Herbiconiux aconitum: one gene and its partners. The protein of the gene in region 3 interacts with the protein of the main gene of each other region in a pairwise test. Links are inferred from orthologs where the notes say so. Each region holds a gene or a part of one and is shown on either strand. Other genes may lie near its edges.

Evidence for each region.
Region 1: the proteins of N1027_RS13385 (region 3) and ctaD interact in binary tests that used the Escherichia coli proteins (3 or more experiments, as listed by UniProt). The link is inferred for Herbiconiux aconitum from one-to-one orthologs.
Region 2: the proteins of N1027_RS13385 (region 3) and dnaE interact in binary tests that used the Escherichia coli proteins (3 or more experiments, as listed by UniProt). The link is inferred for Herbiconiux aconitum from one-to-one orthologs.

The regions. Positions count from the first base shown.
Region 1 is NZ_JANLCM010000002.1:1,019,707-1,029,358, forward strand. Bases 2,991-5,927 are described here. They hold ctaD (aa3-type cytochrome oxidase subunit I), read right to left. Parts: upstream 5,359-5,927; coding sequence 3,622-5,358; downstream 2,991-3,621. Other genes in these bases: N1027_RS16375 (hypothetical protein), read left to right, coding at 2,991-3,004; N1027_RS16380 (cytochrome c oxidase subunit 4), read right to left, coding at 3,198-3,617; ctaC (aa3-type cytochrome oxidase subunit II), read right to left, coding at 5,368-5,927. In the rest of the region: qcrB (cytochrome bc1 complex cytochrome b subunit), read left to right, coding at 1-1,597; N1027_RS20250 (cell wall-binding repeat-containing protein), read left to right, coding at 1,804-2,127; more of N1027_RS16375, read left to right, coding at 2,441-2,990; more of ctaC, read right to left, coding at 5,928-6,240; N1027_RS16395 (HesB/IscA family protein), read right to left, coding at 6,406-6,771; N1027_RS16400 (dipeptidase), read right to left, coding at 6,836-8,257; N1027_RS16405 (DUF3043 domain-containing protein), read left to right, coding at 8,294-8,863; N1027_RS16410 (quinone-dependent dihydroorotate dehydrogenase), read right to left, coding at 8,914-9,652. UniProt on the Escherichia coli protein: Cytochrome bo(3) ubiquinol oxidase is the terminal enzyme in the aerobic respiratory chain of E.coli that predominates when cells are grown at high aeration.
Region 2 is NZ_JANLCM010000002.1:1,032,252-1,043,004, reverse strand. The notes cover bases 2,076-6,113. They hold dnaE (DNA polymerase III subunit alpha), read left to right. Parts: upstream 2,076-2,451; coding sequence 2,452-5,913; downstream 5,914-6,113. Other genes in these bases: N1027_RS16445 (SDR family oxidoreductase), read right to left, coding at 5,930-6,113; N1027_RS16455 (cell wall-binding repeat-containing protein), read right to left, coding at 2,076-2,200. Outside these bases: N1027_RS16460 (hypothetical protein), read left to right, coding at 1-400; more of N1027_RS16455, read right to left, coding at 446-2,075; more of N1027_RS16445, read right to left, coding at 6,114-6,802; N1027_RS16440 (TetR/AcrR family transcriptional regulator), read left to right, coding at 6,890-7,606; N1027_RS16435 (helix-turn-helix transcriptional regulator), read right to left, coding at 7,656-8,501; N1027_RS16430 (SDR family oxidoreductase), read left to right, coding at 8,644-9,618; hisD (histidinol dehydrogenase), read left to right, coding at 9,753-10,753. UniProt on the Escherichia coli protein: DNA polymerase III is a complex, multichain enzyme responsible for most of the replicative synthesis in bacteria. This DNA polymerase also exhibits 3' to 5' exonuclease activity. The alpha chain is the DNA polymerase catalytic subunit.
Region 3 is NZ_JANLCM010000002.1:398,807-408,445, forward strand. What follows is about bases 2,296-5,219. They hold N1027_RS13385 (aminotransferase class I/II-fold pyridoxal phosphate-dependent enzyme), read right to left. Parts: upstream 4,391-5,219; coding sequence 3,200-4,390; downstream 2,296-3,199. Other genes in these bases: N1027_RS13380 (carbon-nitrogen hydrolase family protein), read left to right, coding at 2,296-2,721; N1027_RS13390 (trypsin-like peptidase domain-containing protein), read left to right, coding at 4,597-5,219. Also shown: N1027_RS13370 (cytochrome P450), read left to right, coding at 1-767; N1027_RS13375 (zinc-dependent alcohol dehydrogenase family protein), read left to right, coding at 812-1,849; more of N1027_RS13380, read left to right, coding at 1,846-2,295; more of N1027_RS13390, read left to right, coding at 5,220-6,381; N1027_RS13395 (glycosyltransferase family 2 protein), read left to right, coding at 6,509-7,591; N1027_RS13400 (CDP-alcohol phosphatidyltransferase family protein), read left to right, coding at 7,594-8,418; N1027_RS13405 (glycosyltransferase family 2 protein), read left to right, coding at 8,415-9,290; N1027_RS13410 (CDP-glycerol glycerophosphotransferase family protein), read left to right, coding at 9,395-9,639. UniProt on the Escherichia coli protein: Shows aminotransferase activity with methionine and histidine as substrates, and to a lesser extent also with phenylalanine.

The DNA of each region.
Region 1 (9,652 bases), 620 kb from region 3 along the record:
GCGCACGAGCATCTCGGGTGTCGTCAAGGAGTTCGGCCGCAAGATCTTCCCCGACCACTGGTCGTTCATGCTCGGTGAGGTGGCGCTCTACAGCTTCGTCGTCATCATCCTCTCCGGTACCTTCCTGACCTTCTTCTTCCAGGCCTCGATGGCCGAGGTGACCTACAACGGCTCCTGGGCTCCGCTGAAGGGCATGGAGATGTCGGCGGCCATGGATTCGGCGCTGAAGATCTCGTTCGACATCCGCGGCGGTCTCCTGGTTCGCCAGATCCACCACTGGGCGGCTCTGCTGTTCATCGCGGCCATCGGCATCCACATGCTGCGCATCTACTTCACGGGTGCGTTCCGCAAGCCGCGTGAGCTCAACTGGGTCATCGGCTTCACGCTCTTCGTGCTCGCGATGGCCGAGGGCTTCACCGGATACTCGCTCCCCGACGACCTGCTCTCGGGCAACGGCCTCCGCATCATCGACGGCCTGATCAAGGGCATCCCCTTCATCGGCACCTGGATCTCGTTCCTCCTGTTCGGTGGCGAGTTCCCCGGCACGGCGATCATCGGGCGTCTGTACACCTTGCACATCCTCTTGCTGCCGGCGCTCGTCGTCGCGTTCATCGCGCTGCACCTGGTGTTCGTCGTGGTGCACAAGCACACGCAGTTCGCCGGTGGTGGCCGCACAGAGAAGAACGTGATGGGCTACCCGATCCTCCCGGTGTACGCCGCGAAGGCCGGTGGCTTCTTCTTCCTGGTGTTCGGTGTCATCGCTCTGATGGCCGCGTTCTTCACGATCAACCCGATCTGGAACTACGGTCCATACGACCCCTCCCCCGTTTCGGCGGGTACGCAACCGGACTGGTACATCGGATTCGCCGACGGCGCTCTCCGATTGATTCCACCGGGCTGGGAGTTCGTCTGGCTCGACCACACCTGGTCGTTCAACATCATCGTGCCCGTCGTGGCTCTGGTGCTGCTTCTCGCCCTCGTCGCGATCTATCCCTTCGTCGAAGGCTGGGTCACCGGCGACAAGCGAGAGCACCACATCCTCGACCGCCCGCGCAACGCTCCGACCCGCACGGGTATCGGCGCCGCCGGTGTCACCTTCTACGCCGGCCTCTGGGCGGCGGCGAGTTCCGACATCATCGCGACGCATTTCCAGCTGTCGCTGGAGAGCGTGACGCATGCCATCCAGGCCTGGGTCGTGCTCGGCCCGTTCCTGGCCTACTTCGTCGCCAAGCGCGTCTGCATCGGTCTGATGAAGAAAGACCGCGAGATCGTGATGCACGGCTATGAGTCCGGCCGCATCGTTCGTCTGCCCGGTGGCGAGTACATCGAGGTGCACGAGCAGGTCGACGACTACGAGCGCTGGAAGCTGCTCGACTACGAGGTCTACGAACCGCTGATGCTCCGCCCGAACAGCCAGGGCAAGATCACGGCGGGTGCGCGTCTGCGGGTGCGTATGTCGAAGTGGTTCTTCGAAGACCGCATCGCCCCGGCCACCCGCACCGAGCTCGAGGCCGGTCACGGCCACGGTCATGCCCCCCAGGGCCTGCACGGCGACGGCACCGATCACTCCCTCGAGGAGGGCCCGGGCCTCAAGTAGCCTCGTCCCCTCCCCCGACTCAGGGCCCAGCACCGCACTTTTGCGGAGCCGGGCCCTTCGTCGTTGAGTACCAACCCGAACCACCCGAGCCGGTCGAGCAGGGCTGCTCGCCGCCACCACTGTGTCACTCGGCGTCGTCGTCGCCACCGTGCTCGCCGCTCCCTTCGCGGCCTTCACCTGACCTCAAGGCGACGACGGGCAAGACGGTGCTTCGCATCGAGGGCGACGACCGCTTCATCGTCTCCGCCAACGTCAGTGCGGAGTATTACACCGGCCCGATCGACACAATCTTCGTCGCGACCGGCGCCAACTTCCCTGATGCCTTGGCTGGCGGCGTGCTGGCTGGCACCGCGAAGTCATCGATCCTCCTGGTGCAGAAGTGCTGCGTGGCGGCTGAAGTGGCGGCTCATCCGGGCCACTACAGCCGAAGCGCATCGTGCCCCTGGGCGGCCCGAACAGCCTCGACGCCTACCTCGAGCGCCTGCCCCTCTGCGCCTCGAAGCTGGCGTGCCGGCGGAGGGCCCAGCTGACCTAGTTTGGCGGGCCCTCCTCTGTCGTCGGTGCCCGCACGACGGGGGCCAGGAGCGGTCCGCGCTCACGAGGAGCACGGGTCCAATCGGGCGGAGTAGCCCCGGTAGTACTCGAAGACCCAGCCGACGATCGCAACGAGCAACACGGCACCGGCGATGACGGACATCCTGGACCCGACCGCGAGGCCGAACGGCAAAATCGTCCCTGCTACCCACCACCGACACCGCTGATCTGGGTAGGAATTGCTCATGTCCAATCACACGATTCCCGCGCGAAGCTTGACCTGTCTTTGGATTCTCATTGGAGTGTGCGTTGGTTGCTCAGCCTTCGGCTTCGGCCCTCCTCGATCGGGCGACCCGTTACGCGCTGTACGAATCCTTGGATGACGCCCACTCGGGCGACCGCGCGTGGAGCGAGTTCCAGCGTGCGGGCGCCCGCATGGAGGGAGATTCGAGCGAGTTCCGCGACCTCGTCGCGGCTATCGTCATCGACGGCCGAGAGGATGTACTCGAGGTGGTCGTCATGAATCCGCGAGTGCCCTTCGCGTCGATGCTCGCACTCGCCGAAAGTGGGCTCGCGGTCATGGCTATCGCTCACGTCAATCGCGGGTACGAAATTGCTCGCGTTCTGGCCGACAAGTTCGGTGCGCGCGAGGCCGTCACCACCGTTGCCGTCACTCTCTACTGCTCGCCACAACACAGCGACGAGGAGTTCCGGCGCTACCTGAATCGATATGCCGACGACGACATGGTCATGTACAACCTCGATGTTCGGCAATCTGAGGCCAGTTCGCCGGCAAAACGCGCCATTCTGCAGCCGCACCTCGACGCCTGGTTGCTCGACGTCGAGCAGGACGACGGCGGTCCCGACGACTGACAGAGCCTACGCGGCAAAGTCCCGCCTGCCTGCGTCCGACCTCCCCGGCGTGTTGACTCCGTTCGATCGGCGCCGATCGGTGCCGATCGGGTACGGATGGGTGCGGATGGGTGCGGAGGCCGTCGGCCTAACGAAAAGACCCGCGCTCTCGAGGAGCACGGGTCCAATCGGGCAAGCCGAGGGGTCAGGGAGCCTAGCGGGCGAAGTAGCCCCGGTAGTACTCGAAGACCCAGCCGACGATCGCGATGAGCAACACGGCACCCGCGATGAAGGAGATCCAAAACCCGACCGCGAGGCCGAGCACCATGAGCGCTCCACCACCGGCGAGGATGATCGGCCACCAGCTCCACGGGCTGTAGAAGCCCATCTCGGGATCCCCGTCGTCGATGTTGGAGTCGAGGCGGTCTTCAGGCAGCTCAGCACCCTGTGCCTTGTGCACGCGGCCCAGGTAGAAGGCCAAGAACGCCGACAGGATCGCAGCCAGACCGATGCCGACCGTGCCGACCCACTCGACCTGCCCGCCGTACCAGATCAGCGACCAGATGGTGTAAGCCGCATCGGCCACCACCATGAAGGCAAAGAGGATCCAGAAGAGATTGGTATTCGCCCTCATTGCGTTACTTCACCTTGCCCTGTGAGAGGTCGTACGTGGGAGCATCCGGCGCGTCTTTCGCCGGCCCGACGCCGACGGGGATGCCGGCCTCCGGGTGGTTCAGGTCGAACGCCGGCGATTCCGAACGGATGCGCGGGATCGACGTGAAGTTGTGCCGCGGCGGCGGGCACGACGTCGCCCACTCGAGCGAACGGCCGTAGCCCCACGGGTCGTTCACCGTGACCTTGGCCCCCTTGCGGGCGGTGATGTAGACGTTGAGGAAGAACGGGATCATCGACGCGGCGAGGATGAACGCACCGATCGTCGAGAGCTGGTTCATCCACGTGAATCCGTCTTCGGGCTGATACGTCGCATAACGACGCGGCATTCCGATGACGCCCAGCCAGTGCTGGATGAGGAACGTGGTGTGGAAGCCGATGAACAGCAGCCAGAAGTGCCAATAGCCGAGCCGCTCGTTGAGCATCTTGCCCGTCCACTTCGGCCACCAGAAGTAGAAGCCGGAGAACATGGCGAACACGACGGTACCGAAGACCACGTAGTGGAAGTGCGCCACCACGAAGTAGGTGTCGGACACATGGAAGTCGAGCGGCGGCGACGCGAGGATGACACCGGTCAGACCACCGAAGGTGAAGGTGATCAAGAAGCCGATGGCCCAGATCATCGGTGTTTCGAAGGTCACTGACCCTCGCCACATCGTGCCGATCCAGTTGAAGATCTTCACACCCGTCGGCACTGCGATGAGCATCGTCATCAAGGCGAAGAACGGCAGCAGCACCGATCCGGTGACGTACATGTGGTGCGCCCAGACCGTCACCGACAGCGCGGCGATCGCGATCGTCGCGTAGATCAGGGTCTTGTAGCCGAAGATCGGCTTACGACTGAAGACAGGGAACACCTCGGAGACGATGCCGAAGAACGGCAGCGCGATGATGTAGACCTCCGGATGCCCGAAGAACCAGAACAGATGCTGCCAGAGCAGCACACCGCCGTTCGCCGCGTCGTAGATGTGAGCGCCGAAGACGCGGTCGGCGCCGAGTGCGAAGAGCGCGGCAGCCAGCACCGGGAAGGCCATCAGCACGAGGATCGACGTCACCAGGATGTTCCAGGTGAAGATCGGCATGCGGAACATGGTCATGCCCGGCGCGCGCAGCGTGATGATCGTGGTGATGAAGTTCACGGCACCGAGGATCGTTCCGAAGCCCGAGAGCCCCAGCCCGAACACCCACATGTTTCCGCCGTCACCGGGTGTGAACGTCGTCGACGACAGCGGCGCATAGGCGAACCAGCCGAACGACGCGGCACCCTGCGGGGTGAGGAAGCCGGAGACCGCGATGAGGGAACCGAACAGGAACAGCCAGAAGGCGAACGCGTTCAGACGCGGGAACGCGACATCCGGTGCCCCGATCTGCAGCGGCATGATGACGTTGGCGAAGCCCGCGAACAGCGGCGTCGCGAACATCAGCAGCATGATCGTGCCGTGCATCGTGAAGAGCTGGTTGTACTGGTCTTTCGTCTGCAGCAGTTCGAGACCCGGCTCGAACAGCTGCGCGCGGATGACGAGAGCCATCACGCCACCGAGGCAGAAGAAGAGGAACGAGGCGATCAGGTACATGTACCCGATGGTCTTGTGGTCGGTGGAGGTGATCCACTTGATGAAGATGTTGCCCTTGCGGCCCACCGACTTCGACGGAGTCGGAATGGGGGTCGCGGTGCCGGGCGATACCGCCACTGTTGCTGTCATGGCGCGCTCCTACTCTTCTTCGTGCGCGGGCGTGCCGATGCCCGGGAGGTTCTGGTTGCGGTTGTACTCCGGGCCCAGTTGACCCTCTTGACCGGCGTCTTTCAAGGACTGGATGTAGTCGTCGTACTCCTGCTGCGAGACGACCTTCACGTTGAAGAGCATCAGCGAGTGGTATTCACCACAGAGCTCGGCGCACTTACCGCTGAACGTGCCTTCACGTTCCGGCGTGACGTACATGAAGTTCGTCTTGCCGGGCAGCATGTCTTTCTTGTAGAGGAAGTCGATGACCCAGAAGGAGTGGATGACGTCGCGCGACTGAAGCTCGATCTCCACCTTCTTGCCGACGGGCAGGTAGAGCACCGGGATCTCGGACTCCACGAGCGATCCGTTCGCGTCATCCGGGTCGTCTTGGCCCTGGATGCCGGGCGAGTAGACGTTCTCGTCGACGTAGTTGAAGTCCCAGGCCCACTGCTTGCCGAAGACCTGGATCTTCACATCGGGGCTGTCGTACTTCGCCTCGATCTCGCTCTGGTCGCGGGCGGTGAAGGCGAAGAAGCCGAGCACCAGGATGAGCGGAACGATCGTGTAGAAGATCTCGATCGGCAGGTTGTAGCGCAGCTGCACCGGCAGACCGGTCTGCCCCTTGCGGCGGCGGTAGACCACGATCGCCCAGATGGTGAGGCCCCAGGTGATGACACCCACGATGAGCAAGACGATCCACGACGTGACCCAGAGGCCGATGACGCGGTCGACGTTGTTGGTGGTGCCGGGCTCCGTCGGAAGCCAGCCTTGCAGCTGGTCTTGGGTGCACCCGGCCAAGACAACGGACAGTAGCGCCGCGATAGGAATCGCGACCCATCGGAGACGTCGGTTAGAGCGCACCACAGACCTTTCGGGAAGCTACACCACAGTGTATTTGACCTCCTCATAGCCTACTGGGTCGAGGTCGCCGCCGTTGCCACAGGCACACCGGATGCGGTCGCTTCGGATACGAAAAAGGGGCCGTTCCCGAAGGAACGGCCCCTGAATCCGTAGATTCGCATTGCTCTAGTGGAATGAGTCTCCGCAGGCGCAGCTTCCGGAGGCATTCGGGTTGTCGATCGTGAAGCCCTGCTTCTGGATCGTGTCTTCGAAGTCGATGGTGGCGCCCTCGAGGTAGGGAACGCTCATCTTGTCGACGATGACCTCGACGCCGTCGAAGTCGACGACGCCGTCTCCGTCGAGCATCCGCTCGTCGAAGTAGAGCTGGTAGATGAGACCCGAGCATCCGCCCGGCTGCACGGCGACGCGAAGACGCAGGTCATCGCGGCCCTCCTGCTCGAGCAGGCTCCGCACCTTGTCGCCCGCGGCGGGCGTGATGCCCACCTTGTGCGCCGGCGCCTCGACCCCGGCGGTCAGCGTTGTTTCGCTCATGTGCGATCCCTTCGTTCGGAAGTATGCAGAAAGTCTAACTCGGGCAACTGGGGGGTCGCCGCATCTATTCCCGGGAGTTCAGGCGCAGGAGGAGCAGAGCCTCCGCGGCGATGGCACGCTTGAAGACGCCGAGGTGCAGGGACTCGTTCGGGCTGTGGGCACGGGTGTGCGGGTCTTCGACACCCGTGACGAGAATCTGGGCCTCCGGGAAAACGCGCACCAGGTCGGCGATGAACGGGATCGATCCGCCGACACCGGCCTCGACCGGCTCCGCCCCCCAGGCGTCGCGCATCGCATCCTTCGCCGCAGCGACGGCCCAGCCCGAGGTGTCGACGAGGAACGGGCTGCCCGTGTTGACGTCGCTGATCTCCACCTGCGCTCCGAACGGTGTGTGCGAACGGATGTGCTCCTCGAGCGCCACCAGGGCCTCGCCCGCATCCTTCCCCGGCGCGATCCGCGCGCTCACGCGCACCGACACGCTCGGGAGGAGGGTGTTCGACGCGTTCGCGACCGTCGGGGCATCGATGCCCGTCACCGTGACGGAGGGCCCGGCCCACAGTCGCGACAGGATCGTGCCGGTGCCGATCGGCTGCACGCCGTCGAGCAGCCCGGTCTCGGCGCGGAGTGTCTCCTCCGTGTACTCCGGTGTCGGCATCTCGCGCGAGGTGAGGCCGGCGACCGCCACGGAGCCGTTCTCGTCGTGGAAGGTGCTGAGCAGTCGGATGGCGGCCAGCATCGCATCCGGAACCGCCCCGCCGTACATGCCGGAGTGCGAGGCGTGGTCGAGGGTCGAGACCGTCAACTTCAGGGTGACATTGCCACGGAGGCTGATGGTGAGCGAGGGGGTCTCCGTGTCCCAATTGTCGGAATCGGCCACCACGATGACATCGGCCGCCAACCGTTCCCGGTTGGTCTCGAGGAAGTTCGCGAACGACTGCGAGCCGAACTCCTCCTCGCCCTCGATGAACACCACAAGGCCCAGGTCGAAGTCGGCACCGGCCACTGCCGACAGCGCCCGCACCGACGCCAGGTGCGAGACAACGCCCGCCTTGTCGTCGGCCGCACCGCGGCCGTAGAGGCGGTCGCCGCGCACAGTGGGCTCATAGGGCGGTGAATCCCAGTCCGCATCCTGCCCGGGAGGCTGCACGTCGTGGTGCGCGTAGAGCAACACAGTGGGCTTGCCGTTCTTGGCCGGCCGCGTGGCGAGCACCGCCGGCTGGCCGAGCTCCCCCGACTCGGTGGAAGCGCGCAGCACGTCGACCGAGTCGAACGCCCCGGTCGCGCGGAACAGCTCCGCCACGGCATTCGCGCTGGCCGCCACGTGCGCCGGATCGAACGCCGCCCACGAGACGGAGGGGATACGCACCAGATCGCTGAGATCGGCGATGCTCACCGGGAGCCCGAGCTCGACGGCCTCGGCGAGAGCCTCTTCGAGAGCGATCTGCGGCGGATTCTGGGCGAACGAGGAGCCATTGCTGTCTGTCATGCAGGTAATCTTAAGAGACGAACGAACGAGGACACCGTGGCAAAGAAATCCAGCACGACCGAAGCGCCCATCGAGGCTCCTGTGGAGGAGCAGTCGGGTAAGGGTCACGCGACCCCCACCCGCAAGGAGCGTGAGGCGGCCAACAAGCGACCCCTCGTTCCCACCGATCGCAAAGAAGCCGGCCGGGATTACAAGCGTCGTCAGCAGGAGATGCGCGACAAGGCGCGGGTCGGCATGGCCAACGGCGACGAGAAATACCTCCCCGCGCGCGACAAGGGCGTTCAGCGCCGCTACGTGCGCGACTACGTGGATGCCCGCTTCAACCTGGGTGAGTTCCTCATCCCCGTGATGTTCGTCGTCATCCTGCTCACCCTCGTGCCGATGCCCGAGATGCAGGCCGCCGTGATGCTCGGCCTCTACGCCTTCGTGGTGATCGTGATCGCCGACAGCCTTTTCCTCGGCCTCCGTCTCATGAAGAAGATGCGGGAGAAGTTCGGGGCCGACAAGGTCGAGAAGGTGCGCTGGTACGCCACGATGCGCGCCCTGCAGTTCCGTCGGCTGCGCCTGCCGAAGCCGCAGGTGAAGCGCGGCCAGTACCCGAGCTGATCTTCGGCGCCGCACTCGGCGATCGGATGCCGCGGGTCAACCCGCGCGGGTCACTCCCCCTGGCGGGTACGCCGTAGCCGGGCCAGACCGATGTTGATGCTGCGCACCCAGAACGGGCCGCGATAGAGGAACGCCGTGTAGCCCTGCACGAGCGTCGCTCCAGCGGCGAGCCGCTGGTCGACGTCGTAGGCGGAGTCGACTCCCCCGACCGAGATGACGCACAGCGACTCCGGCACCACCGAGCGGATGAGCTTCAGCACTTCGAGCGAGCGCGCCACGAGGGGCGTGCCCGACAACCCGCCGGCGCCCGCTGCCTCGACGACTGCCGCCTCGGTTTTCAGTCCTTCGCGGGAGATGGTGGTGTTCGTGGCGATGATGCCATCGAGGCCGAGCGACACCGCGAGCCGCGAGATCGCCAGCACCTCCTCGTCGCTGAGATCGGGTGCGATCTTCACGAGCAGCGGCGTCGCTCCGGCCTCGGCCTTCACGGCGGACAGCAGGGGTGAGAGCTTCTCGAGCTCCTGCAGCCCCCGGAGTCCGGGCGTGTTGGGCGAGCTGACGTTCACCACGAGGTAGTCGGCCATCGGGGCGAGGGCACGTGCGCTCTGCCGGTAGTCGTCGATCGCGTCATCCACCTCGACCACGCGGCTCTTGCCGATGTTCACGCCGATGACGGGTCGAGGATGCGTGAGCGAGCGCACCCGGGCCAGTCGCAGCGAGGCGCTGGCGGCCCCGGCGTTATTGAAGCCCATGCGGTTGATGACGGCGCGATCCGGGATCAGGCGGAAC
Region 2 (10,753 bases), 640 kb from region 3 along the record:
TGCGGCGGAGCAGTACGACCCCACGGTGGCGCGCGAGAGGCGCCGCGCGATGTCGGCGTCGCTCGAACGCTTCGATGCGGCAATCGGGGGAGACCTCGGCTGGACGACCGTGGCACACACCCCGATGGGCGAGTGGGGTGCCCGGTCGGCGGATCGGCAGCCACCCGCCGATCTCATCTGGGGCGCCGAACTCGTCTCGCCCGAGGTGCTGCCGCTGCGACGTCCGCTCGCGGGTGGGGGATCGGAGCCCGCCGACCCACCGGCCTCGCTCTGGCGGGTCCGGGTGCGCGAATGGGAGGAGTTCGCGGGCGACCCGGACATCCCGGGAGACGAGGCCGGGCATCCCGGGAACGCGGTCTGGGAGCGTCGCCTGGTCTACACCGACGAACTCCTGCTCTGACGACGGCGGCTCGCGTTCACCGCACCCCGGACAGCGCGCGGCGCATCAGGAAGCACACGGTGTGAGTTCGAAGACATCTTCTGTGAGCGACACCGGGCCTCCGATCAGCGTGACCTCCTGCACTCCACGGAGGCGCATCGCCGCGAGGTCCGCGGGCGGCACGCAGTCGGTGTGCACCACATAGAGCGGTGCGCCGAGCACCCCAGCCCACGCCGCGCCGGACAGCGCGTCGGGGAAGTTCGACCCGGTAACCAAGAAGGCGCGATTCACGAAGGCGTAGGCGCTGTCGATGATCGCCGTCGAGACCGCGTAGCGGTCTGCGCCTCCGATCCTGTTCGTGATCACGATCGAGGCGAGCGACTTCTCCATGCCAGGCGACACGGAGGCCGGTCCACCGGCCACGGTCAGCGATTCCGGGTGCAGCGAGCGCAGCGCTTCCGCTGTCGGGGCGTCGACGGCATCGGAGGCGCCGTTCACGAGCACGACCGGCGCTCCCGCTTTGCCGGCTGGTGCGCCTGCGCTCAGGGCGTCCGGGAAGGTTGCGCCGGTGGCCACGTAGGCGAACGAGCTGCCGTTCGGGAACGCGTAGGCGAGCAGGTTGCGCGACACCTCGTAGCGATCCGCTCCCGACACTCGATCGGTGGCCGCGATCTGGTTCAACTGGGCAAAGACGCTTTGAGGAACGGACGCCGGCCCGCCGACGACAACGATCTTCGACGGATGCAACCGGTGCAGCTCGTCCGCTACGGCGGGCGCAAGGCTCGCACCCGTCGTCAGTAACAGGGGCCCGCCCTCTTTTGCCGCCGCGGGGCCGGCGCTCAGCGCATCCGGGAAGTTCGAGCCCGTCACGACGTAGACGACCGGCGCTCCGTCGGGGTAGGCCTGCTCGGAGACGGCCACGGCCACGGCAGTGCGATCGGCGCCCGTGATCCGGTCGATCACCGGGTCCTGGTCGAAGAGGACGCGCACGCTGAAGCTCAGGCGCGTGGTGAGCGCCGAACCGGACGCGTCCGGGATGATCGTCACACTCACTCTCAGATCGTTCGACTCCTCGAATCCTGCCGGCAGAGTGGCCGGGACGGTCAACTGCAAAGAATCACCATCGTCGGCGATGTCGTAGTCAAGCTGGATGCTGGATTCGGAGGCGGCGTCGATGAGGTCGGCTTCGACGAACAGACTGTCTGGGTCGCTCCAGTCTCCGTTCGGACCTTTGCCCCACAGGTCATACGTGCCCGCGAGCGTCAGTGTGCCGCCGGGTGAGATGAATGCGGGCGAAGGGAATGCGGAGTATGAGTAGTCGACCTGGCTTTGCAGCGCCTTCGTGAGTGAGAAGTCCACGTCGGCGACGGTGCGCGGCGGGACGCCGATAGGACCGACAGAGTTGTCCAGCATGGCTTCGAGTCGCACGTGGTCGGAAGACGACCCGGCTGCGCTTGTGATCGTCACCTCGACGAGGGAGCTCCTCGGGAATTCTTGCGGCACAGCGATGTCGAAGGAGGTGACCGTGGCAGGGATCGATCCTGTCACGTCCTCGGAGTATCCGCTCAGCGACCAGTTCAGACCGTCGATGTCGTATCCGGCAAGTTCGGGGGGCAGGTCGACGTGCAGGGTGCGGGTGTCAGGAACGGAGAAGGGCGCGCGCCAGGTGCCGGAAAGCGACCTGCCCAATTGATGGACGGTGGCAGTCGAGGGGGCCGGCACGAGATCGGTGGCTGACGCCCCGGTGCCTCCCGCCCCGAAGGCCGCTGCCAGTGCTGCTGCGACGATGATGTAAGCGCTGGTGCGCGCGGTGAATGTCATTTCTTCCCCCACTGCAAGCCGCATTGCAAGCGGCCCTGGATGCCGCCGGAGCCGGTGGCGTGCTCAGCGTAGTGCCCGCCTGTGACCTCCGATCGAACGGGCTGGGCCGACACGGCATGCGTCGGGCGGCACGACACGCCGGACGGCGCATCCACCCGGCGTTTAGACTTGGTACCCAAGCCGAGACAGCCGGAGAATCAGTGCCCTCGAACGACTCCTTCGTGCACCTGCACGTCCACAGCGAATACTCGATGCTGGACGGCGCGGCGCGAGTCAAACCCCTGATTGAGGCGGCCAAAGAGCAGGGGATGCCGGCCGTCGCCGTCACCGACCACGGCAACGTCTTCGGTGCTTTCGACTTCTGGAAGACGGCCACCGAAGCGGGCATCAAGCCCATCATCGGCACCGAGGCCTACCTCACTCCCGGCACCCATCGGGGCGACAAGACGCGGGTGCGCTGGGGCAACGGCGGTGGCGACGACGTGTCGGGCGCCGGCGCGTACACCCACATGACGCTGCTGTCCGAGACCACCGAGGGCATGCACAACCTCTTCCGGCTGTCGTCGAAAGCGAGCATCGAGGGCTACTACTTCAAGCCGCGCATGGACCGCGAGCTCCTCTCCACCTACGGCAAGGGCCTCATCGCGACCACAGGATGCCCGTCGGGCGAGATCCAGACCCGCCTGCGGCTCGGTCAGTACGACGAAGCCGTCAAAGCCGCCTCCGACTTCCGCGACATCTTCGGCAAAGAGAACTTCTTCGCCGAGATCATGGATCACGGGCTCGAGATCGAGCGCCGCATCATGCCCGACCTCCTGCGGCTGGCCAAGCAGCTCGACCTCAAGCTCGTCGCCACGAACGACCTGCACTACACGCACGCCCATGACGCGACATCCCACGCCGCGCTGCTCTGCGTGCAGTCGGGTTCGACCCTCTCCGATCCCAACCGGTTCAAGTTCGACGCCGACGAGTTCTATCTGAAGTCGGCCCAGGAGATGCGGCAGCTGTTCCGCGACTACCCGGATGCCTGCGACAACACCCTGCTCATCGCCGAGCGGTGCGAGGTCGCCTTCGACACGAAGGCGAACTACATGCCGCGCTATCCGGTTCCCGCGGGCGAGACCGAGGCCACCTGGTTCGAGAAAGAGGTCGAGAAGGGCCTCGAGGAGCGCTACCCGAACGGCGTGACCCAGGAGGTGCGCGAGCGCGCCGACTACGAGGTGGGCGTCATCAAGGGCATGGGATTCCCCGGCTACTTCCTCGTGGTCGCCGACTTCATCAACTGGTCCAAGCGCAACGGCATCCGCGTCGGCCCCGGGCGTGGCTCGGGCGCCGGATCGATGGCCGCCTATGCCATGAAGATCACCGACCTCGATCCGCTCGTGCACGGCCTCATCTTCGAACGATTCCTGAACCCCGACCGGGTGAGCATGCCCGACTTCGACGTCGACTTCGACGACCGGCGGCGCGGTGAGGTCATCAAGTACGTCACGGAGAAATACGGCGACGAGCGGGTGGCGCAGATCGTCACCTACGGCACCATCAAGGCCAAGCAGGCGCTGAAAGACTCGGGGCGCGTGCTCGGCTTCCCGTTCAGCATGGGCGAGAAGCTCACGAAGGCGATGCCACCGCCCATCATGGGCAAAGACATCCCGCTCTCCGGCATCTTCGACAAGGCGCACCCGCGCTACAAAGAGGCCGTCGACATCCGCACCGTCATCGAGATGGACCCCGAGGCCCGCACGGTCTTCGACACGGCGCTCGGCATCGAGAACCTCAAGCGCCAGTGGGGCGTGCACGCGGCCGGCGTCATCATGTCGAGCGATCCGCTGATCGACATCATCCCCATCATGAAGCGCGAGCAGGATGGCCAGATCGTCACCCAGTTCGACTACCCGGCGGCCGAATCGCTCGGCCTCATCAAGATGGACTTCCTGGGGCTCAGAAACCTCACCATCATCGACGACGCCCTCGACAACATCCAGTCGAACCGCGGCGAGAAGCTCGTGCTCGAAGACCTCGACCTCGACGACAAGGCGTCCTACGATCTGCTCGCGCGCGGCGACACGCTCGGCGTCTTCCAGCTCGACGGTGGCCCGATGCGCGGTCTCCTCCGGCTGATGAAGCCCGACAACTTCGAAGACATCTCGGCCGTTCTGGCTCTCTACCGACCAGGGCCGATGGGTGCCGACTCGCACACCAACTACGCGCTGCGCAAGAACGGGCTGCAGCCGATCACCCCCATCCACCCCTCGCTCGAAGAGCCGCTGAAGGAGGTGCTCGGCGGCACCTACGGCCTCATCGTCTACCAGGAGCAGGTGATGTCGATCGCGCAGAAACTCGCCGGCTTCACGCTCGCCCAGGCCGACCTGCTGCGCCGCGCGATGGGCAAGAAGAAGAAGTCGGAGCTCGACAAGCAGTACGAGGGCTTCTCGAAGGGCATGCACGACAACGGCTACTCCGAGGCCGCGGTCAAGACTCTGTGGGACATCCTGCTTCCCTTCTCCGACTACGCGTTCAACAAGGCGCACTCGGCCGCCTACGGAGTCATCTCCTACTGGACCGCTTACCTGAAGGCGCACTACCCGGCCGAGTACATGGCGGCGCTGCTGACGAGCGTCGGCGACTCCAAAGACAAGATGGCGCTCTACTTGAGCGAGTGTCGTCGCATGGGCATCAAGGTGTTGCCGCCGGATGTGAACGAGTCGATCGGGTTCTTCACCGCCGTCGACACCGACATCCGCTTCGGCATGGGTGCGGTGCGGAACGTCGGGATGAACGTGGTCGAGTTGATCCGCTCCGCCCGCGAAGAGAAGGGCGCCTTCACCTCCTTCGGCGACTTCTTGAAGAAGATCCCGTTGCAGGCCACCAACAAGCGCACCATCGAATCGCTCATCAAGGCCGGCGCCTTCGACTCCCTCGGATCGACCCGGCGTGCCCTCATCGAGGTGCACGAGGCGATGATCGACAACGCGGTCTCAGAGAAACGCAACGAAGCCAACGGCCAGGTGGGCTTCGACTTCGACTCGCTGTGGGATGCGCCCGAAGAGGTTCACGACATCCCGGTGCGCCCCGAGTGGGCCAAGCGCGACAAGCTGGCGTTCGAGCGCGACATGCTGGGGCTCTACGTGTCGGATCACCCGCTCGCGGGGCTCGAGATCCCGCTCGCGAAGGTGGCGTCGACGTCCATCCTCGATCTTCTCGAGAGCGAGCACACGCAAGACGGCGACCAGGTCACCGTGGCGGGGCTCATCACGAGCGTGCAGCATCGCGTGGCGAAGAACTCGGGCAATCAGTACGGCATGATCACCGTCGAGGACTTCAACGGCGAGATCACCGCCATGTTCATGGGCAAGACCTATCAGGAGTTCGGGCCGGCACTCACGAACGACGCCATCGTGGTGGTGCGCGGTCGCGTGTCGCTCCGCGACGACGGCATGAACCTCCACGCCTTCAGCATGTTCCAGCCCGATCTCGGGCAGGTGGGAACCGCGGGCCCACTCCAGATCTCGCTCGCCGAGACGCGCGCCACCACCGATACCGTGCAGGCGCTGAACGATGTGCTCATCCGTCACGCCGGCGACACCGAGGTGCGACTGAAGCTCATCAAGAACGACAACGTGCGCATCTTCGAGGTGCCGTTCGGCGTGAACGTGACGGCTGATCTGTATGGCGAGCTGAAGTCGCTGCTCGGGCCGAACTGCCTGGTGTAGCCCGCGGCCACCCGCCCTACGCGGCCCGCACGGAGGGCTCCTCGGCCGTTGCCAGCAGCTCACGCACCGTGCGCGGTTCGCGGCCCAGAAGCGTGCCGAGCAGCGGGTCGACCCCGGCGAAGTAGCCCCGTTCGGCGGCCTGGAACACGCCGAGCAGGAATCGCGCCTGCACCTCGTGCTGCCCCGCGGTGAGTTGAGCGGCCATCCACTCCTCCTCGCTCAGCGCCGCGCACTCGACCGTCCGTCCGGTCGACTCCGACGCGATGGCGGCCACCTGCTCGAACGTCGGTGCGGCACCGGCGGTGAGGGTGATCGGGCCCTCGTGCGCACCATCGGAAGCCAGGATGACGGCTGCCGCTTCGGCCGCGTCCTCGCGCGCTGTCCACGACACCGGCCCGTTCGCCGGCACGGCGATCACGCCGGTCTCGCGCCACGGGCCGGCGAACCAGAGGAGGCTGTGCGCATAGAAGCCGTTGCGCAACGATGTCCAGGGCAGACCCGACTCGGCGAGCAGACGCTCGGTCACGGCATGGTCGACCGCGGGCCGGAAGGGGTTCTCGAGCGAGGCGCCCTGATGGCTCGTGTAGAGCACGCGACCCACTCCGGCGGTCACGGCCGCATCGATCGCGGCCCGGTGCAGGCTCACGGCGTCGGCGCTCGGGTCACTCGCCGAGACGAGCAGCAGCTGGTCGGCGCCGTCGAACGCGAACGGCAACGAGTCCGGATCGGCGTAGTCACCGCGCCGCACCGCGATGCCGGCGTCGGCGAAACGCTGGGCTTTGGCGACGTCGCGGGCGACGACGACGATCTCGCTCGCCGACATCCGCCGCAGCAGGTGGTCGGCGGTGGCTCCGTTGAGGGAACCGGTGGCTCCGGTGACGATGATCATGGTTCGTCCTTTCGTGTTAACAATGGAAACAACGAAAGCGTATCACTGGAATTTCCGTTGATATCACCAGTGCGTTAGCATTGAAAAATGACGGATGCGATCAGCACACGAGTCGGCACGCGCGACAAGATCATCGAGGTCGCTGCGCTACTGCTCCAGCATCACGGCCCTGCGGCGGTCACGACCCGCGGCGTCGCCCAGGGCGCGGGGGTTCAGGCGCCGACGATCTATCGACTCTTCGGCGACAAAGACGGTTTGCTCGAGGCGGTGGCCGAGCACGTGATGGCGAGCTACGTGTCCAAGAAGGCGGCCGTCGTCGAGGCGGCATCCGTCGACGGCGTCGATCCGCTCGTCGACCTGCGGGCCGGATGGCAGACACAGATCGACTTCGGCCTGAACAACCCCGACCTCTTCCGACTCGTGAGCGAATCGAATCGGGTGCGGGATTCGCCCGCGCTGGCGTCGGGCAAGCGCGTTCTGGAAGCCCGGGTGCATCGGGTCGCGGAAACCGGGCGTCTCCGCGTGAGCGAACAGCGGGCGGTCGGGATCATTCAGGCGGCCGGCACCGGGGCCGTTCAGACGATGCTGGGCACGCCGCCCGAGCAGCGGGACCTCGGTCTCGCCGACGACCTCTACGAGGCGGTTCTGCGTCAGATCCTCACTGATGCACCCGAGCCCGCCGATGGAGCCGCGATCGCCACGACCGTCGCGTTCCGGGCCATCGCGCCCGGCCTCGATTCGCTGAGCGAGGCCGAACGACAGCTCCTCCTGGAGTGGCTCGACCGGGCGATCGCCGGACGTTAGCCACGGGGGCTCCTCGCTCGGGCGACCGTCAGGGCAGAGCGGCGGGTGGCTACTCGACCAGTGTCTGGGTGCCGAGCACGATCGCGAGAGCCAGGCGCTCGGCATCCTCGGTTCCCGGCTCGGCCGTGTAGATCATGACGCGGAGGTCGTCGCCGGCCACCACGAGCGTGTCGCAGTCGAGGGTGATGCGGCCCACCGTCGGGTGCTCGATCACTTTGCGCCGGGCCGGGTCATGGCGCGGGGTCACCTCGTCGGACTCCCAGAGGGAGGCGAACCGGGGGCTCTGGGCAGCGAGTTCGCGCACGAGCCGCCGGAGTGCCCGGTCGGCGGGATAGCGGGCGGCGGTCAGCCGCAGCTCGGCAACGATTCCGGCCTCGAACGCGGCCTTCTCGGCGGCGGTCATCACGGTTCTGGTTCCAGGCCCGACGAGGTTGCGCCAGATCGCGTTGCGCTCGATCCCGCGGGCTTTCGCGTTCACCCCCAGGAGTGCCTCGTAGGGCGCGTTCGCGACGAGAAGGGTCATCGCGGCGTCGTAGACGGCGAGCGGGGTGTTCGCGAAGCGATCGAGCAGGCGCTGCACGCTCGGCGAGATGCGCGAAGGCACGACGTCGACGCCTGGAACCGTGAGCCCGGCCAGGCGGTAGAACAGTTCGCGGTCGGCATCGCTGAGGCGCAGGGCACGGGCGAGCGCCTCGACCACCTGGGCCGACGGCGACGTCGCACGGCCCTGTTCGAGCCGGGTCAGGTAGTCGGCCGAGATGCCGGTGAGTGCGGCCAGTTCCTCGCGGCGCAATCCGGTCGCCCGCCGATGCCCGCCGGTGGACAGCCCCACGGTCTCGGGCGCCACTCCGTCCCGCCGATGGCGCAGCATCCGGCCGAATTCCCACGATTCCATGGGTCCAGTCTGCGCGCCGACGACGTTCTTGTCCTGTGTCCGCCAGTCCTAGGACATCCGGACGACTGGTTGTGCGCGCACCCGCGACCGAGACTCGAGGAACGACAAGGGGCCGGCCGCGGCCCACCAAGGAGTGACCATCATGACTGCGCACCACGTTCTCGTCACCGGCGGATCGGGATTCATCGCCGGACACATCATCCTGCAGCTGCTCGAGCAGGGGCAGCGCGTGCGCACCACCGTGCGGTCGCCGGGCCGGGAAGGGGCGGTTCGCGCGGTGCTCACCGACGCGGGCATGGTGCATCCGGATGCGCTCAGCTTCGCCGCCGCCGACCTCACGAGCGATGCGGGCTGGGCCGAAGCGGTGGACGGTGTCGACACGGTGCTGCACGTGGCTTCCCCCGTGCAGCCGGGGCACGTGGAGAACGACGACGACCTCATCCGCCCCGCCGTCGACGGTGCACTGCGAGTGCTTCGCGCGGCGCGCGACGCCGGTGTGTCGCGGGTGGTGCTGACCTCGGCGTTCCACGCCGTGAGCTGGGGTCACCCGGCGAGCGACCACGTGTTCACCGAAGACGACTGGACCATCCTCGACGGCCCGGACGTCGACGCCTACGGCAAGAGCAAGACTCTCGCGGAGCGCGCGGCCTGGGACTTCATGGCCGCCGAGGGCGGTTCGATGGAGCTCACCACGATGCTCCCGGTGGCGGTGATGGGCCCCGTCATGGGCTCCGACATCTCGGGCGCGAATCAGATCGTGCAGCGGATGCTCGCCGGCGCGTTCCCGGCCTTCCCGCACCTGTGGATTCCGGTCGTGGACGTGCGGGATGTCGCGGCCGCCCACATCCTTGCCACGACGGCGCCCGAGGCGGCCGGTCAGCGCCTGCTGCTCTCCGACGGACCGGCGATGGAACTGTCGCAGATCGGCGCGCTGCTGCACGACCGACTCGGCGTCGCGGCGGCGAAGGTGCCGACCGAGTCGATGTCCGGCGAGCCCGGCCTGCCCAAGCTGACCTCGAACGAGAAGGCGCGCCGGGTGCTCGGCTGGGAGCCGCGCCCCGCCTCCGAGGCGATCGTGGCGGCCGCCGAGAGCATGCTCGCGAAGGACCTCGTCTGACCCTGTTTGCGGACAACTCCAAACGAGCGGCCAACCGCGACGCCCTGTGCCGCAGGTTGGCGTCTCGTTTGGAGAAGTCCGAGGGTTCGGGCGCTGGAACAGCCGGGATGCCGGGTCGGTAGGCTTGACGGGCCATGATCCAGACGATTGACCTCCGCGGCCGCACCCTTTCCCGCTCCGAACTCGCCGCCGTCGTGCCGCGCGCCGACACCGACGTGGCCGTCGCCGCCGCGGTCGCGGCCGCGATCGTCGAGGCGGTGCGCACCGACGGACTCGTCGCCCTGCGCGACCAGTCCGAACGCTTCGACGGTGTCGTGCCGGAGCACGTGCGGGTGCCGGCCGGGCACATCGCCGAGGCCGTCGCGGGGCTCGACACCGACGTGCGAGCGGCGCTCGAAGAGGCCATCCGGCGCGTGCGTCAGGCGACGGCGGCGCAGATCCCGGATGCGCGACTCACGACGCTCGCCGACGGTGCGGTCGTCGAGCAGCGCTGGCACCCCGTGCAGCGGGTCGGCCTCTACGTGCCGGGCGGCAAGGCCGTCTACCCCTCGAGCGTCGTGATGAACGTGGTGCCGGCGCAATCGGCCGGTGTCGGATCGATCGCCATCTCCTCGCCGCCGCAGAAGGAGTTCGGCGGCCGCGTGCACCCCACCGTCCTCGGCGCCGCGGGGCTGCTCGGCATCGACGAGGTCTACGCCATCGGGGGAGCAGGTGCGATCGGCGCCCTGGCGTTCGGCGTCGACGAGATCGGCCTCGACCCGGTCGACGTCATCACCGGCCCCGGCAACGTCTTCGTCGCCGCCGCCAAGCGAGTGGTGCGCGGAACCGTGGGCATCGACTCCGAGGCCGGGCCGACCGAGATCCTCGTCATCGCGGATGCCGCCGCCGACCCGTCCTTCGTCGCCGCCGACCTGGTGAGCCAGGCCGAGCACGACGAGCTCGCCGCCGCGGTGCTCGTCACCGATTCCGTGGCCCTGGCGGAGGCTGTCGTGGCCGAACTGGCCGGGGTGGCATCCTCGACCCGGCACGCCGACCGGGTGGCGGTCGCACTCGACGGACCCCAGTCGGCGATCGTGCTGGTCGACTCGATGGCCACGGCGGCGGCTTTCAGTAACGCCTACGGGCCCGAGCACCT
Region 3 (9,639 bases):
GGTTGGTGGGCCTCGAACGCGAGGTGATCGGCGAAGATCTGTTCGCACGGGTGTCGGCCGTGACCGGCTTCGTGCGGCTGTCACGCCCCCGCTTCACGCCCGCGCAGGTGACCGCCGCTCGTGAGGTGCTCGGCGAACTGACCCAGCACGCCCGTCGTGCGTATCGTGAGTGCCCGGACGGCGGCCTCGACGGTAGCGGCGGCCAGGCACCGGCCACGACGGTTCCCGGCCGGATGCGCGAGCTCGGGCTCTCCGAAGACGAGGCGATGGGCGCGGTCGGCGCTTTCGTGCTCACCGGCACCGAGACGCTCGTCTCCTACCTGCCGCGGATGATCGCGATCCTGGCCGACACCGGCTGGCTCGACGTTCTCGCGCGCGACCGCACGCTCGTCGATGCGGCCGTGGCCGAGGGCCTGCGGGTGACCACACCGTCGCCGGTGATGCTGCGGAGCGTGCAGGCCGAAGCATCCGTCGGCGGCGTGGCCGTGCATCCGGGTGACCGTCTCATTCTCGCCACCTTCCTCGCGGATCGCGCCGCGGGCGGCTTCGACCCGGTCGGCAACCCGGCGGCATCGCTCAAGCAGCTCTGGTTCGGCGCGGGTGTGCACTTCTGCCTCGGAGCGCCGCTCGCCATGGCGCAGATCGCGACGACTCTGGGCGCGGTGCTCGACGCCTCGGCCGAAGCGCCCCTGCGAGTCGTCTCCCGCCGAGCCCAGCGCGGCACCCTCATCCCCGCCTACGCCCGGCTCGCCCTGTCCCGACGGTGAGGGCGCACCTGGGCGGGCGGCATCGCGGCCGGTAGCATCGAGGCATGCGTGCTGTTGTGTTCAATGCGGCCTTCGACGTCTCGGTCGAGGAGGTTCCCGACCCCGAGATCGTGGCGTCGACCGACGCGATCGTGCGGGTCGTCGCCACCTGCATCTGCGGTTCCGACCTCTGGTACTACCGCGGCGTCACCGACCGCCGGCCCGGCAGCCGGATCGGACACGAATTCATCGGCATCGTCGAGGCCGTCGGCACGGATGTCGGCGCCGTGGCGGTGGGCGACTTCGTCATCGCACCCTTCATGTACAGCGACGGAACCTGCCCGCACTGCCGGCACGGCATCACGTCCTCGTGCCTGCACGGCGGCTTCTGGGGCGCTCACGGCGTCGACGGCGGTCAAGGGGAGTTCGTGCGGGTTCCGCTCGCCGACGGCACCCTCGTCGTCGTGCCCGGCGGTCGCCCCGACGATGCGCTCATCCCGCACCTGCTCGCCCTCTCCGACGTGTGCAGCACCGGCCACCACGCGGCCGTGGGCGCGGGAGTACTACCGGGAATGACGGTCGCCGTCGTCGGCGACGGGGCCGTCGGCTTGAGCGGTGTGCTCGCGGCCCGACGGCTCGGTGCCACCCGCATCATCGCGCTGAGTCGCAACCCGGCCCGGCAGGCGGTCGCCACCGAGTTCGGCGCCACCGACCTCGTCGAGGTGCGCGGCCAGGATGCCGTGGGCGCCGTTCTCGAACTCACCGGCGGCCTCGGAGCGGATGCCACGCTCGAATGCGTCGGAACCGGAGAGGCCATGAACACCGCCTTCGCCATTGCGCGCCCCGGATCGCGGGTGGGCTTCGTGGGTGTGCCGCACGAGGTGGAGTTCCCGATCAACATCGCCTTCGACAACAACGTGGGCCTGGGCGGCGGACTGGCGCCGGCGCGCGCCTACCTCCCGGAGTTGCTCGCCGCCGTGCTCGACGGCAGCCTCCGGCCCGGCCGGGTGTTCGATCTCGAGGTCGCGTTCGAGGATCTGCCGGAGGGGTATGCGGCGATGGACGAACGGCGCGCGATCAAGGCGATGGCGAGGCTCGCGTGAGCGACGGAGTCGGCCTCACCGACACCGCCAGTGCCAGTGCCAGTGCCGGGCTCACCGGCACCGCCCCGGCTCTCGGCTTCGCCGTCGCCGTCGCCCAGTTCGCACCGGGCCCCGACAAGGCCGCCAACCTCGAGACCATCGCCCGCCTCGCCCGCACCGCCGTGCAGCGTGGGGCCTCGCTGGTGGTGTTTCCGGAGTACTCCTCGTTCTTCGTCGACCCGATCGGCGCCGAATCCGTCGCCAACGCCGAACCACTCGACGGACCCTTCGTCACAGCGCTCGGCTCGATCGCGGCCGAGCTGAACGCGCACATCATCGCGGGCATGGTCGCCGAGTCGACAGAAGCCGGCCACTTCGCCAACGTGCTCGTCGCCGTCTCGCCGGTCGACGGTCTGATCGCGCAGTACAGCAAGGTGCACCTCTACGACGCGTTCGGCGGCCGGGAGAGCGACTGGGTCGAGGCCGGAACGATCGGCACCCCGCAGACCTTCTCGATCGAGGGCGTGACGATCGGCATGCAGACCTGCTACGACATCCGCTTCCCCGAGGTATCGCGCTGGCTGGTGGATGCCGGCGCCGACCTCGTCGTGGTGCCCGCCGAGTGGGTGCGCGGCCCCCTGAAGGAGCACCACTGGCGCACTCTCGTCACGGCCCGGGCGCTCGAGAACACGATCTACGTCGCAGCCGCCGACCAGACGCCGCCGATCGGAGTGGGCGCGAGCCTCGTGGTCGACCCCATGGGCGTCACGATCGCGTCACTCGGTGAGCGCGAAGACGTGGCGGTGGCGTGGATCGACCCGCGCCGCATCGACGAGGTGCGCCGGGTGAATCCGGCGCTGGCGCTGCGGCGGTTTGGGAACTGCGTGCTGTAGTCGGGTGCCGCCTCGCCACTTCCCGCGCCCGGCAGACCTTCGGCCTGTCGGGCGCTTACTGCCGGCGCCGCCGCTTCTGCGGCGCCGGGCGACATGTTCGCGTGCGGCCGGAGGGCCCGGCCTGCGGTCGTGCCCTCCGGCCACGCGCTCACCCTGGGTCGCCGAGTAGGGCCTGTTGCGTGCCGTGCCCTGCGCTCGTGTGCGAGACGACGGAGTTTCGGGCCCTCGAGCGGAAACGACGGAGCGTCAGCCCTTAGTTCCGGGCCCCCTCCGTCGTTTCGTTCTCGTTTCCCAAGTCGTGGGGAACGAGAGCGCAGGCCGCGGGCCGCGCTCGACGACCCAGGGTGAGGCCGAGGCCGCGTCAGCGACCTCAGCCGAACATGTCGCCTCGCGCCGCAGAAGCGGCGGCGCGAGCAAAAAGGGCCCGCCCAGCCGAAGGCCGGGCGAGCCCGAAGGGCGGCGGGCCGGTACCCGGCAGCTAAAGCCCCCCCAGCTGCGCCGCGGCGCGCTCGAGCACCTCGGTCTTCTTGCAGAAGGCGAAGCGCACGAGCGAGGCGTAGGAGTGCGCGTGTTCCTCGTGCACGAAGGCGCTGATCGGCACTCCGACCACCCCGGCGAGCGCCGGCAGTTCGCGGCACAGCGTCGCCGCATCCGCGTAGCCGAGAGGGGCCGCGTCGGCCACGACGAAGTAGGTGCCTCCGGGCCGCGAGACCTGGAACCCCGCCTTCACGAGGCCTTGGGAGAGCAGATCGCGCTTGGCCTGCAAGGTGCGGGCGATGCCCTCGAAGAAGGAGTCGGGCAGGGCGAGGCCCACAGCGATCGCGGGCTGGAACGGCGCGCCGTTCACATAGGTGAGGAACTGCTTCACGGCAAGGATGGCGGTGACGAGTTCGGGCGTCGACACCAGCCAGCCGATCTTCCACCCTGTCGTGCTGAAGGTCTTGCCCGCCGACGAGATCGTGACGGTGCGCTCCCGTGCGCCTGGCAGTGTGGCGACCGGGATGTGGGGCTGTTCGAAGGTGAGGTGCTCGTACACCTCGTCGGTCACGATGATGGCGTCGTGCTCGTGTGCGAGTTCGACGATCAGTTCGAGCGTCTCCCGCGCCAGCACCGATCCGGTGGGGTTGTGCGGGTTGTTCAGCAGGATGACCCGGGTGCGGTCGGTCACGACCCGCCGCAGTTCGTCGTGGTCGGGCTGGAACTCCGGCCCGTGCAGAGCCGCCGTCTTGTGCACGCCCCGAGCGAGCGCGATCAGTCCGCCGTAGGCGTCGTAGAAGGGTTCGAGAGTCACGACCTCGTCGCCCTCGTCGACCAGCGCCAGGATGGTCGCGGCGAGGGCTTCGGTGGCGCCGGCGGTGACGAGCACCTCGCGGTCGGGGTCGACGCTCAGGCCGTAGAACCGCTTCTGGTGCTGAGCGATGGCCGAACGGAGCGCCGGGATGCCGGTTGCCGGCGGATATTGGTTGACGCCGTCGGCGATGGCGCGGCGGGCGGCGTCGAGCACCTCGGCCGGGCCGTCTTCATCGGGGAATCCCTGCCCGAGGTTGATCGCGCCGGTCGACTGGGCGAGCCCGCTCATCTCGGCGAAGATGGTGGAGGCGATGCGGCCGTCAGGAGCGAGGAGCCCGGCTCCGCGCGCTGTCCGCTGCCAGGATCCGCTGATCGTCATCGTTCCAACCTAGTGTGCCCCGGGGACCGGGTCGCCCGCGCCGTCACCCGGGCTAACGTGGAGGTCGCACCTCTCGCATCGTGGCCGGCGAGCCGGCGAGCGTCTCGTAGCTCAGTCATATCGAGACGGCAGACTGCATACAGCCGGTCCATAGAGTTCCCACAGCTTCGGTGAGGATGCTTGCAAGTGCTTGGAAGGAGCACCACATGTCAGAGAGCACCGAGAACCCCGACGGCATCCCGGCCGACAACGCGGGCGCCGCGCACGACGCCCAGTCCTCGGAGTCGACGCCCGAGGCGCAGCAGCCCACGGCGCCCGTCACACCCGCCACCCCCGAATTCTCCCACCGCGACGACACGACGGCTGTGGTGCCGCCGGTCGTTCCGCCCGTGCCGGCCCATCCGACGACGCCGGCCGGGGCCACGGCGGCGCAGCCGACCGTGCCGCAGCCGACCCAGTCTCAGCCGACGTCGGTGAACCCGCACCTCGCGGGCTACCCGGCTCCGCAGGCCCCGGCTCAGCAGAGCCCTTACGGCCAGACGGCGCAGTCGCAGGCCCCCTACGGCCAGGCGCCGCACGCCGCGCAGTCGGGCCAGCCCGCTCACACTGCCAACTACGGCAACGGCTCCTTCGGCACCCCCACGGCCGGCACCCCGCCCTACGGCGCGGTTCCCGACCCGAACTTCAACTCGGCGATGTATGCCGCGTCGGGTGCCTACACCCAGGCGCCGGCCGCTCCGGCGAAGAAGCGTCGCGGCGGGGTCGCGCTCATCGCGGCACTGGCCATCGGCGCCCTCATCGGCGGCGCGTCCGGAGCGGGCGTCACCGCCTGGGCCGTGAGCCAGAACGGCGGATCGACGAGCAACACGGCGTCGAGCCCCACCAGCATCACGGTGAACAACCCGGATGACGCGAACCTCATCACCGCGGTCGCCGCGAAGGCCTCGCCCTCCGTCGTCACCATTTCGGTGCAGAGCGACCAGGCAGCCGGCACCGGCTCGGGCGTCGTGCTCACCGACGACGGCTACATCGTGACCAACACCCACGTCGTCACCCTCGACGGCGCCACGGCGAGCCCCGACATCAAGGTGCAGACCAACGACGGCAAGCTCTACAGCGCCACCGTCGTCGGCACCGACCCGGTCGCCGACCTGGCGGTCATCAAGCTGACCGACGCATCCGGGCTCACCCCGATCGAGTTCGGCGACTCGTCGAAGCTCAACGTCGGTGACGTCGCCATCGCCATCGGCGCGCCGCTCGGCCTTTCCGGCACCGTCACCAACGGAATCGTCAGCGCGCTGAACCGCAGCATCACCGTGGCTTCCTCGGCCGCTCCCGACGACACCGAGACCAACCCCACGCCCGACGACGGCAACGGCAACGGCGACCAGGGCCCCTACGACTTCTGGAACTTCGACCTCCCGGGTCAGGGCGGTCAGGGGCAGCAGCAACAGCAGCAGGCTCCCACCCAGCAGTCGAGCATCTCGCTCTCGGTCATCCAGACCGACGCGGCGATCAATCCCGGCAACTCCGGTGGTGCGCTCCTCGACTCCGAGGGCAAGCTGATCGGCGTGAACGTGGCGATCGCGAGTGCGGGATCGGGCGACAGCTCGGGCGGCCAGTCGGGCAACATCGGTGTCGGCTTCTCGATTCCGGCGAACCTCGTGCAGCGCGTCACGCAGGAGATCATCAAGAACGGGTCGGCCACCCACGGCCTCCTCGGCGCCACGGTGGGCGACGCCTCCTCCGAGGCCGACAGCACCACCGCGGGCGCGATCATCCAGTCGGTGTCCGCCGGTGGAGCGGCCGAGAAGGCGGGACTGCAGGCCGGTGACGTGGTGACCGCGTTCAACGGACTGCCGATCACCGACTCGATCGACCTCACCGCCCAGGTGCGCACCCAGCCCGCGGGCGGCACCGCCAAGATCACCTTCACCCGTGGCGGCGACTCCAAGACGGTCGAGGTCACGCTGGGGCAGCTCGCCTCGTAATCACACGCCCCATGGGGCGCCGGAATCAGGCTGGTAGGCTCGTCGTCGCTGTAACGCGGCGGTGGCTCACCAGCCTTTTTCCGTGTGTGCGGCGGCCCGGAACACCCCTCCAGAACGATCGGATGCGATGACCCAGCCCACATCGGAGCCCACGGCGGAGCGACCGGGCGTCTCCTACGTGATGCCGGTGCTCAACGAGGTCACTCACGTCGAAGCGGCCATCGCCAGCCTGCTCGATCAGGACTACGAGGGCCCTTTCGACGTGATCGTGGCGCTCGGGCCGTCGATCGACGGCACCACCGAGCTGCTCGAGCGGCTCTCGGTGGTCGATCCGCGCATCCGGGTCATCGACAACCCCACCGGATCGACGCCGAGCGGGTTGAACGTCGCCATCGGCGCATCACAGTATCCGATCGTGGTGCGAGTGGATGCTCATTCCCTGCTCCCGCGCGACTACACGCGCATCGCCGTGGAGACCATGCTCCGCACGGGCGCGGCGAACGTGGGCGGCATCATGAAGGCCGAGGGCACGACCCCCTTCGAGAGCGCCGTCGCGATCGCCTACGGCTCGAAGGCCGGCCTCGGCGGCGGCGCCCACCACGTGGGGGGCAAGGAGGGCCCGGCCGAGACGGTGTATCTCGGCGTCTTCCGCCGCGAGTGGCTGACGAAGGTCGGGCTGTTCAACGAAGACATCCGGCGGGGTCAGGACTGGGAGCTGAACCGGCGCCTGCGGGCATCCGGTGGCGTGGTGTGGTTCACGCCCGCGCTCGTGGTGATCTACCGGCCACGCCCTTCGCTCGAGCGGCTGGCCCGCCAGTTCTTCTCCACCGGCCTCTGGCGCGGCGAACTCGCACGACGTTTCTTCACCGCGAATGCGTTGAAGTACTTCGTGCCGCCGGTCACGGTCGCCGTGGTGGTGCTCGGGTTCCTGGCCGGAGTGGTCGGGCTCGTTCTGCTCGGCGTCGGCACGGCCCAGGGCGACTCCACGCTCGCGGCGGTCGGCGTGGGTCTCGTGTTCGGCTTCATCGTGCCGATCGTCTACCTGCTCTTCGTGGCGGTGGCGGCGATCGACGCCGCTCGCCGTGGCGGCGGTCGCACGGGGGCGTGGTTTCTCATAGTCTTGCCGTGCATCCATTTCAGCTGGGGGCTCGGGTTCATCCTCGGATTCCTCACGCTGACGAAGAACATCACGGCGCACACGGGAAGGTGACAGTGTCGCAATTCCCTCACGGCCGGCCCGCGTCTGCACGCCGGCCCTCCTCGATCGCCGAGCTCAAGGCCGTCGCGCAACCTCCTGAGGTTCGCGGCCGACGCAACGCCGAGCACTGGACGGCGTCGCTCTACCTCCGCCGCCTCTCGCCCTACGTCACCTGGGTGCTGCTGAAGACCTCGATCTCGGCCAACGGTGTGACGGGCCTGATGATCCTCACCGGGTGGGCGACCGCCGCAGCCCTGCTCATCCCGGGTATCGGGGGAGCGGCGCTCGCGCTCGTGCTCGGCCAGCTGCAGATGCTCGTCGACTGCTGCGACGGCGAGGTCGCGCGCTGGCGAGGAACGTCGTCGCCGGCGGGGGTGTTCCTCGACAAGGTGGGGCACTACACGACCGAGTCGCTCATTCCGATCGCGCTCGGCATCCGGGCAGCCGGCTACCCGTTCGAGGCGCCTGAGGACTTCCTCTGGACCACCCTCGGCCTCCTGCTCGCGCTCGTCATCGTGCTGAACAAGGCGCTCAACGACATGGTGCACGTGGCCCGTGCGAACGCGGGGCTCGACAAGCTGGCCGACAAGCAGGGCGAATCTGAGCCGTCCCAGGCGCTCGTGGCCCGCTTGCGCCGCGCTGCGCGCTACCTGCCTTTCCACCGCCTGTACCACTCGGTGGAACTGACGATGCTGATCTTCGCGTTCGCGATCGTGGGACTGTTCATCGGTGGGGTGTTCGCCGACCGCATCCTGCTGGTCGCGCTCGTGCCCCTGTCGATCCTCGCGTTGATCGGGCACTTCGTGGCGATCATGGCGTCGAAACGGGTGCGCTCCTGAGCGACCTCGTGCCGACGATCGGGGTGGTGCTGCTCACCCAGGGCAAGCGCCCCGACGACCTGCGCCGAGGCGCCGAGTCGCTGCTGGCCCAGGTGGGCGTGGCGCTCGACATCGTCTGCGTCGGAAACGGCTGGGTTCCGGTGGGGCTCCCGGATGCCGTGCGCACGCTGGCCTTGCCGGCCAACGTCGGCATACCGGCCGGTCGCAATGCGGGCGCTGCCGAAGTTTCGGGCGACTACATCTTCTTCCTCGACGACGACGCCAGTCTGCCCGACCCGTCGTTCCTGGCCGACGCGGTCGCGCACATCCGGAACGACCCCGGTATCGGCTTGCTGCAACCGCGCGTGGTCGACCCCTCGGGTGCCACGAATCCGCGTCGCTGGGTGCCGCGCATCCGCAAGGGCTCGGCCACACAATCGAGCAACGTGTTCTCGGTGTGGGAGGGCGCGACGCTGCTGCCGCGCGCCGTCTTCGACGCGACGGGCGGCTGGGCCGCGCCGTTCTTCTACGCCCACGAGGGCATCGAACTCGCCTGGCGCGTGTGGGACCAAGGGCTCCGCACCTGGTACGCGGGCGACCTCGTGGCCAACCACCCCGCGATCGAACCCACCCGGCACGCGTACTACTACCGGTTGAACGCACGCAACCGGGTGTGGCTCGCGAAGCGTAATCTGCCGGCGGTACTGGTGCCCCTCTACGTGGGCAGCTGGACGGGCATCCAGATCCTGCGCTGGGCACGGCGCCCCGCCGCCCTCCGCGCGTGGTTCGGCGGCTGGGCCGAGGGCTGGCGCACCGACGCGGGGGAGCGCCGCCCGATCTCCTGGCGCACGGTCTGGCGGATGACCCGGGCCGGCCGACCGCCCATCGTCTGAGCACTGCTCACAGCTCCGCGGTCAAGGTCACGATTGCCTAAAGAAGCACTCTCCGAGAGGCCATCCGGACAGCCCGGCCGGATCGCGTCGCTAGCCTGAAACGTGTGGGTGTACTGAACGATGCGAAGCTCGGCTGGACTGTGGTGCGAGACCTCCTGCGCTCCCGGCGGGTGCGTGCGAAACTCTCGACGCAGCTCGCCGCGCGTGCGCCACTGACCCGGCGTCGCTTCGAGATCGGTGTGTACTTCGCCGACGGCGAGGTGAACCTCTACCAGCTCCGGCAGTGGTACAAGCCGCTGCTCGAGCTCTCGAAGACGCATCCCGTCGTCATCCTCAGTCGCAACCCGAG